Linked DNA regions of Halorhodospira halophila. The protein of the gene in region 2 interacts with the protein of the main gene of each other region in a pairwise test. Links are inferred from orthologs where the notes say so. Each region holds a gene or a part of one and is shown on either strand. Other genes may lie near its edges.

Region 1 (3,357 bases), on a different replicon or contig from region 2:
CTGAACACCGCTTTGATGGGCGAGGGAGTGGCCGTGCAGGTGGCCCGCGGGGCGATGGTCGAGGCGCCGCTGCTTATCGTCTGCTACACCAGCGCTGCCACTGCCGGCCACGCCGTCTACCCGCGTGTGATCGTCCACGGCGAGGAGGCCAGCCACCTGCGTGTGGTGGAGTACCATAGCGGTGATCCGCAGGCGGCCTACCTCAGCTGTCCGGTCACCGAGCTCATCGCCGATGCCGGCGCCCAGGTGGATCTGACCCGGATCAGCGAGGAGGGCGACGCCGGCTGCCAGCTGGGGGCGGTCAGCGGCACCGCTGCCCGCGATGCCCGGGTCGGCGCCCACTCCTTTGTCTGGGGCGGCGACAAGGTGCGTGTGGACATCGAGGCGACCGTACAAGGCGATAACGGCGAGGGGGATCTCACCGGCATCCACCTCAGCGACGGCCAGCGCTTCGTCGACCACCACACCTGGGTCCACCACGACGCCGAGCACACGCGCAGTCGCCAGGTCTTCAAGGGCGTGCTCGACGGGCGCTCGGAGACCGTCTTCGACGGCCTGATCAAGGTCCATCCGGGGGCGCAGAAGACCGACGCCGAGCAGGAGAACCGCAACCTGATCCTCAGCCCGCGGGCGCTGGCCCACTCCAATCCGCGCCTGGAGATCTTCGCCGACGACGTGCGCTGCACCCACGGCTCCACGGTGGGCGAGCTCGATGAGCAGGCGCTGTTCTACATGCGCGCCCGCGGCATCGATCCCGTCGTGGCCAAGAGCCTGCTGACCTACGCCTTCGTCGCCGAGGTGGTGGAGACCGTGCGTTGCCCGCAGGCCGCCGCGTACGAGCGTGCGCTCCTGCGCCGGTTCCTGCCGGGCGGCGAGCAACTGGAGGGTTTTGAGGCATGAGCATGGTCGAGGAGGCGACCCGCCCGGGGGCGGTGGATGTGGACCGGCTGCGCGCCGACTTCCCCGTGCTCCGCCGCGAGGTCAACGGACGGCCGCTGATCTACCTCGACAGCGCCGCCAGTGCGCAGAAGCCGCAGTCGGTGATCGATGCCGAACTCGGCTGCTATCAGCACTACTACGCCAACGTCCATCGCGGGGTGCACACCCTCTCCCAGGAGGCGACCACGGCCTTCGAGGGGGCGCGGACCGAGGCCCAGCGCTTCCTCAACGCCCCCAGCGAGCGGGAGGTCATCTTCCTGCGCGGGGTCACCGAGGCGATCAATCTGGTGGCGCACAGCTTCGTCGCGCCCCGGGTCGGGCCGGGGGATGAGATCCTCGTCACCCACATGGAGCACCACTCGAACATCGTTCCCTGGCAGCTGGTCTGCGAGCGGACCGGTGCCACCCTGCGGGTGGTGCCCATCGACGACAACGGCGACGTGGATCTGGAAACGGTGCGCGGCATGATCCATGAGCGCACCCGGCTGGTCAGCGTGGTCCACGTCTCCAACGCCCTCGGTACCGTCAACCCGGTGGCGGAGATCGCCGCCATGGCCCGGGCCGAAGGGGTGCCCGTGCTCCTGGACGGGGCGCAGGCCGCTCCCCATCTGCCGGTGGACGTCCAGGAGCTGGGGGTCGACTTCTACGCCTTCTCGGGCCACAAGGCCTACGGGCCTACCGGCATCGGCGTCCTGTGGGGCCGCTATGAGCACCTGGCCGGGATGGTGCCGTATCAGGGCGGGGGCGACATGATCCGCCACGTCTCCTTCGAGGGCACCGAGTACGCCGAGCCGCCGGCGCGCTTCGAGGCGGGGACGCCGAATATCGCCGGCGCCATCGGCCTGGGCGAGGCACTGCGCTATATCGAGGCCATCGGCCGCGAACGGATCGCCGCTCGGGAGGAAGAACTGGTCGGCCACGCGGCCGAGGCCATCGCCGCGGTGCCGGGGGTGCAGCTCATCGGCCGGCCGCAGCGTCGGGCCGGGGCCGTCTCCTTCATCATGGAGGGGACGCACCCCAACGACGTGGCCATGCTCCTCGACGAGCAGGGGATCGCCATCCGCGCCGGTCACCACTGCGCCCAGCCGCTGATGGAGCGCTACGGCGTGCCGGCCACGGCACGGGCGTCGTTCGGCGTCTACAACACCCACGACGAGGTGGAGAGCCTGGTGGTGGCCCTGGAGAAGGTCCGCCGCCTGTTCGGCTGACCGACGCGGCCGGGGCGGTGGCGCCGGCGCCCCGGCCGGTGGCGGCTATGGCTCGTAGAGCATCCGCACCGCCCCCCAGTGTTTGCCCCGGACCTGGATCGGGGCGGAGACGTCGCGGATCAACTCGAAGCGGCCGCCGCCCATGTCCCGCCGGTAGGTCTGCAGCAGGAAGGGTTTCTCGTTGCGCGCCGCCGACTGTGCGGTGCGGTCCTCCCAGATACGCCGCTGCCGGGCGTGGCGGGCGTTCCACTGTGGGTCGCCGGGACGCTGCGGGTGCGAGACGTGGCGATTGTGGGTGGGGATGTAGCCCCGGTTGTCGATGACGAAACACCCGGAGATGTGCGCATCCTCCAGTGGCGGCTCCTGGAGCTCGGGCAGGACCCGATCGGTGAAGGCCACGAACCGCGTCTCATACTGCTGTGGGTCGGTCCCCGGGACCTCGCGGTAGTCGCGGTCGAAGAGGTCCGCCTCGCTGATCTCGCCTTCGCGGATGGCCGCCTCGAAGCGCTCCGACACCTGCCGCGCGACCTCCATGACCCGGACGATGTATGGGGTGTCCTCGGTATCGACGTCCGAGGCGTTGGCCAGGTTCATCAGCTCCTCGGTGAAAGCGAGGAAGCGGTCGATCTGGGCCCGGCCGCGCTCGAGGTCAGAGTGGGAGGCCTCCAGCTCGGCGGTGTTGTGGTCGAAGCGCTCGATGGTGTGCTCGCTCTGCGTGTCGATCTCCTGGACCGCCTCGGCGATCCGCGCCGATTCGGCATCCACCGACGCCATGGACTGCTCGAGCTGCTCGAACAGGCTCTGCATCTGCCCCGTGGTCTGCTCCACCCGCTGCGCCCGGCGCGTGCTGTGGTGGCCGATGGCGATCAGCTCCTGGGTCTGCTCGGTGAGGTTCTGCAGGGTGCGGTCCATGTCCCCGGTGGCCTCGCTGGTCTGGGCGGCCAGGGACTTGACCTGCTCGGCCACCACGGCGAACCCCTGGCCGGCATCGCCGGCACGGGCTGCCTCGATGGACGCATTGAGGGCGAGCAGGTTGGTCTGCTTGGCGATGGCGCCGATCCCCCGCGCCACCTTGGTGACCCGCTGCATCGCCTCGTTGAGATGCTCCAGGTCGCTCTCGATCTCGCGCACCGAGGTGCTCAGCCCGGCGATCCGCTGCAGAGCATCGCGGATGCGGTCTTCGGAGCGGCGCATGTCGGCCCGCGCTGCA
Region 2 (3,283 bases):
GACGTTATCCCGCGAGATCACATCCTGGCTCGGTACGTCCATGACCACCGTGCGCAGGTCGACGCGGACCATCTGCTGGATGAAGGGGATGACCAGGATCAGGCCCGGGCCCTTAACGCTCCAGAAACGCCCGAGCTGGAAGATCACACCTCGCTCGTACTCGCGCAGGACCCGGATCGCCGAGACGACGATCGAAAGCAGCACGGCGAGGACGACAATAAGAACGGTTTCCATGGGTATACCCCTCAGGCACGGTACGAATGCGCCTTCTCAGCATAGTCGCCCCCGGGGCGGGCTCGCTACCCGTACAATGGGGCCATGGAATGGCAAGGTTGGATCCTCCACTGCCGCGCCGGCTACGAGCAGAGCCTCGCCTCCGAGGCTACCGCAGCGGCGCGCGAAATCGGCGTACACGGCTATTGCCGGGCACGGGAGCAGAGCGCCTATGTGGTCTTCCACGCCCCGGCCGGGGACGCCCCGCAACAGCCACCGCCATTGGTCTTTGCACGCGCTGCAGCCGGCCTAGTCGACGAGCTGCAGGGGCTCCCGGAAGGCGGCCGCGCGGAAGCCATTGCGGCGGCGCTGCCCCCGGCGACCGGCGGTGCCTCCCCATGGCTCGAGTACCCGGACAGCGACGAAGGCCGCCCCCTGGCCCGCTTCTGCCGACGCTTCGCTGGCCCCCTGCGCCACGCGCTGACTCAGGCCGGGGTGACTGCCGGCGATCCGCAGCAGCGTCTGCGCCTGCTGTTCCCCGACTCCCGCCACTGCTTAGCCGGTGTCGGCCCTGCCAGCGGTTGGCCGGGCGGCATCCCCCGGCTGCGGATGCCGCGAAGCGCGCCAAGCCGCTCGGTGCTCAAGCTCGAGGAGGCGCTCCACCGCCTGGTTCCGGAGCACGAGCAGCCCTACCCCGGCGAACACGCCGTGGACCTCGGGGCGGCCCCGGGCGGCTGGACCTGGCTGCTGCGCGAGCGCGGGCTCACCGTGACCGCCATCGATAACGGCCCGCTCGCCCCGGACCTTGCCCAAGATCCCGGTGTCGAACACCGGCGTACCGACGCCTTCCGCTTCCGGACACGAGCGGAGGTGGACTGGCTGGTCTGCGACGTCGTGGACCGGCCGCAGGGGATCACACGCCTGATGGCACAGTGGCTGCGCGAGGCGCGGGCCAGGGCGGCAGTATTCAATCTGAAGCTGCCCATGCGCCGTCCACTGGAGACCGTGCGCCACGCCCTGGAGGCGATCCGAGCCACCGGCGCGCGGGTGCACGCCGCGCAGCTCTATCACGACCGTGAGGAGATCACCGTCTACGCACGGCGGACGGCCTCGCGGAATCGGTCGTAACGTATTATCCTATAGATCCCTATCTGTACTCCGCCCGGTGCCGGACCCACCGCACCGGCCAGACTCCGATCACGACAAAAGCCTATGGATCTCAACGAGTTAAAGGAGACCTTCGAGTTCATTGAGGACTGGGAGGAACGCTACCGCATCCTGATCGACCTGGGCCGGCAACTGCCGGAATTCCCGGAGGCGGAACGGACTGAGGCCAACCGGGTGGAGGGCTGCACCAGCAACGTCTGGCTGGTGTGCCGGCGCGATGAAAACGACCCGCAGCGGCTGGTCTTCCTCGCCGACAGCGACGCTTTCATCGTCAAGGGATTGATTGCGCTGGTGCTCATGGCCTACTCCGGCGCCACGCCGGACGAGATCCAGCGAACCGATATCCGTGAGGTGTTCCGCCAGCTGGGACTGGAGCGCAACCTCAGCCCCAACCGGCGGGACGGCTTCTTCGCCATGGTCGATCGCATCCATGAGCTGGCCGCCGAGGCTCAGGCCGCCTGAGCCACCGGAACAGGTCGCAGACGCAAGCCACCCACCAGGCGCCAACCAACTCAGGACGGATGAACCGAGACCCCTTGCAGAAACAACCCGATATCAAGCAGCGGCTGCAGGAACTCTCCCTCGACCAGCTGCGGGAACTCCACCGAGCCATCGACCGGGAGATCGAGGCGCGTTCCTTTGCCGACAGCCTCGAGGCGCAGATGCGTCTGTTCATGCGCCGTCGCGACCAGTAGGCAGCCAACCGGGGCCCCCTTGCGCAGACTGACCCTCGCCATCACCCCGCTGCTGCTTGCCACGCTGGCGGTCGGCTGCAGCCGCGCCGCTGTGGACGGCCCGGCAGACTCGCCCGGCGAGACACCCGCCTGGGGTGAGGGGTACATCCTCGCCGACGACGGTTACCGGCTACCTTACCGACGCTGGGGCCCCGAGCACGACGACAGCGCCGACGCTGTGGTTCTGGCGCTGCACGGGCTCAATGACTATAGCCGCGGCATGCGCTTCGCTGCCGAATACCTCGCCGAGGGCGGGGTCGCCACCTACGCCTACGACCACCGAGGTTTCGGTGAAACCGGGGACGCGGGCACCTGGCCTGGGGGGCAGGCACTGATCGACGATGCCGCCACGGCCGTCGAGCTGCTGGCCGAACGCTACCCCGATACCCCGCTCTACCTCATGGGCCATAGCATGGGCGGGGCCATCGCCATGATCCTGGTCGCCGAACAATCGCCGGAGGCGATCACCGGCACCGCGCTCCTGGCCCCGGCGGTCTGGGGGCGCGAGGCGATGCCCTGGTATCAGCGCACCGGCCTGTGGCTCTCTTCACGCCTGACCCCCGGTCTGCGCCTGAGCGGCGAGGATCTGGGGGTCGATCCGACGGACAACCCCGAGGTCCTCGAGGAGTGGCGAGAGGATCCGCTCATCCAGCGCGAAGTCAGTGCCCGCGCCTTGGCCGGGGTCACCGACCTCATGGACCGCGCCCTAGAGGCCAGCGAGCAGCTGGACTCGCGGGCACTGATCCTTTACGGCGAGCAGGATGAGGTCATCCCGCCAGAACCCACCTGTCTGATGCTCCATCGGCTCCCGCAGCGCCCGCCGGGACAGTGGCGCCTGGCCCTCTACCCGGAGGGCCATCACCTGCTGACCCGCGACCTGCAGCGCGACCGCGTACACGCGGACCTGCTTGCCTGGCTCCAGGACCCGGAGGGGGCGCGTCTCCCGTCAAGCCACGAGGTCGGGCATCGGGAGGGGCTGTCGCGACTGTGCGGTCACCGCGACTGAGCCGCCCCCTCACCCCGGGGCGACGAACCATCATTGACATGATTAATATCAAATCGACGCTTTGACAGCGCCCGCCACTCGTATACATTGAGCAAACATCGCGAGAGATCGATATAACCGATCCGCGGCGCTTCACAAGCGGACAAAAAACAACTGCAGCATG

The links. Proteins that work in one complex are often made in the same cells at the same time.
Region 1: the proteins of CCR79_RS08970 (region 2) and CCR79_RS03105 interact in binary tests that used the Escherichia coli proteins (3 or more experiments, as listed by UniProt). The link is inferred for Halorhodospira halophila from one-to-one orthologs.

The regions. Positions count from the first base shown.
Region 1 is NZ_NHSN01000009.1:59,274-62,630, reverse strand. What follows is about bases 23-3,021. They hold CCR79_RS03105 (aminotransferase class V-fold PLP-dependent enzyme), read left to right. Parts: upstream 23-896; coding sequence 897-2,147; downstream 2,148-3,021. Other genes in these bases: CCR79_RS03100 (methyl-accepting chemotaxis protein), read right to left, coding at 2,193-3,021; sufD (Fe-S cluster assembly protein SufD), read left to right, coding at 23-900. Outside these bases: more of sufD, read left to right, coding at 1-22; more of CCR79_RS03100, read right to left, coding at 3,022-3,357. UniProt on the Escherichia coli protein: Cysteine desulfurases mobilize the sulfur from L-cysteine to yield L-alanine, an essential step in sulfur metabolism for biosynthesis of a variety of sulfur-containing biomolecules.
Region 2 is NZ_NHSN01000022.1:13,747-17,029, forward strand. Bases 209-3,133 are described here. They hold CCR79_RS08970 (SufE family protein), read left to right. Parts: upstream 209-1,425; coding sequence 1,426-1,842; downstream 1,843-3,133. Other genes in these bases: CCR79_RS08960 (slipin family protein), read right to left, coding at 209-234; rlmM (23S rRNA (cytidine(2498)-2'-O)-methyltransferase RlmM), read left to right, coding at 319-1,341; CCR79_RS08975 (hypothetical protein), read left to right, coding at 1,917-2,075; CCR79_RS08980 (alpha/beta hydrolase), read left to right, coding at 2,095-3,120. Also shown: more of CCR79_RS08960, read right to left, coding at 1-208. UniProt on the Escherichia coli protein: Participates in cysteine desulfuration mediated by SufS. Cysteine desulfuration mobilizes sulfur from L-cysteine to yield L-alanine and constitutes an essential step in sulfur metabolism for biosynthesis of a variety of sulfur-containing biomolecules.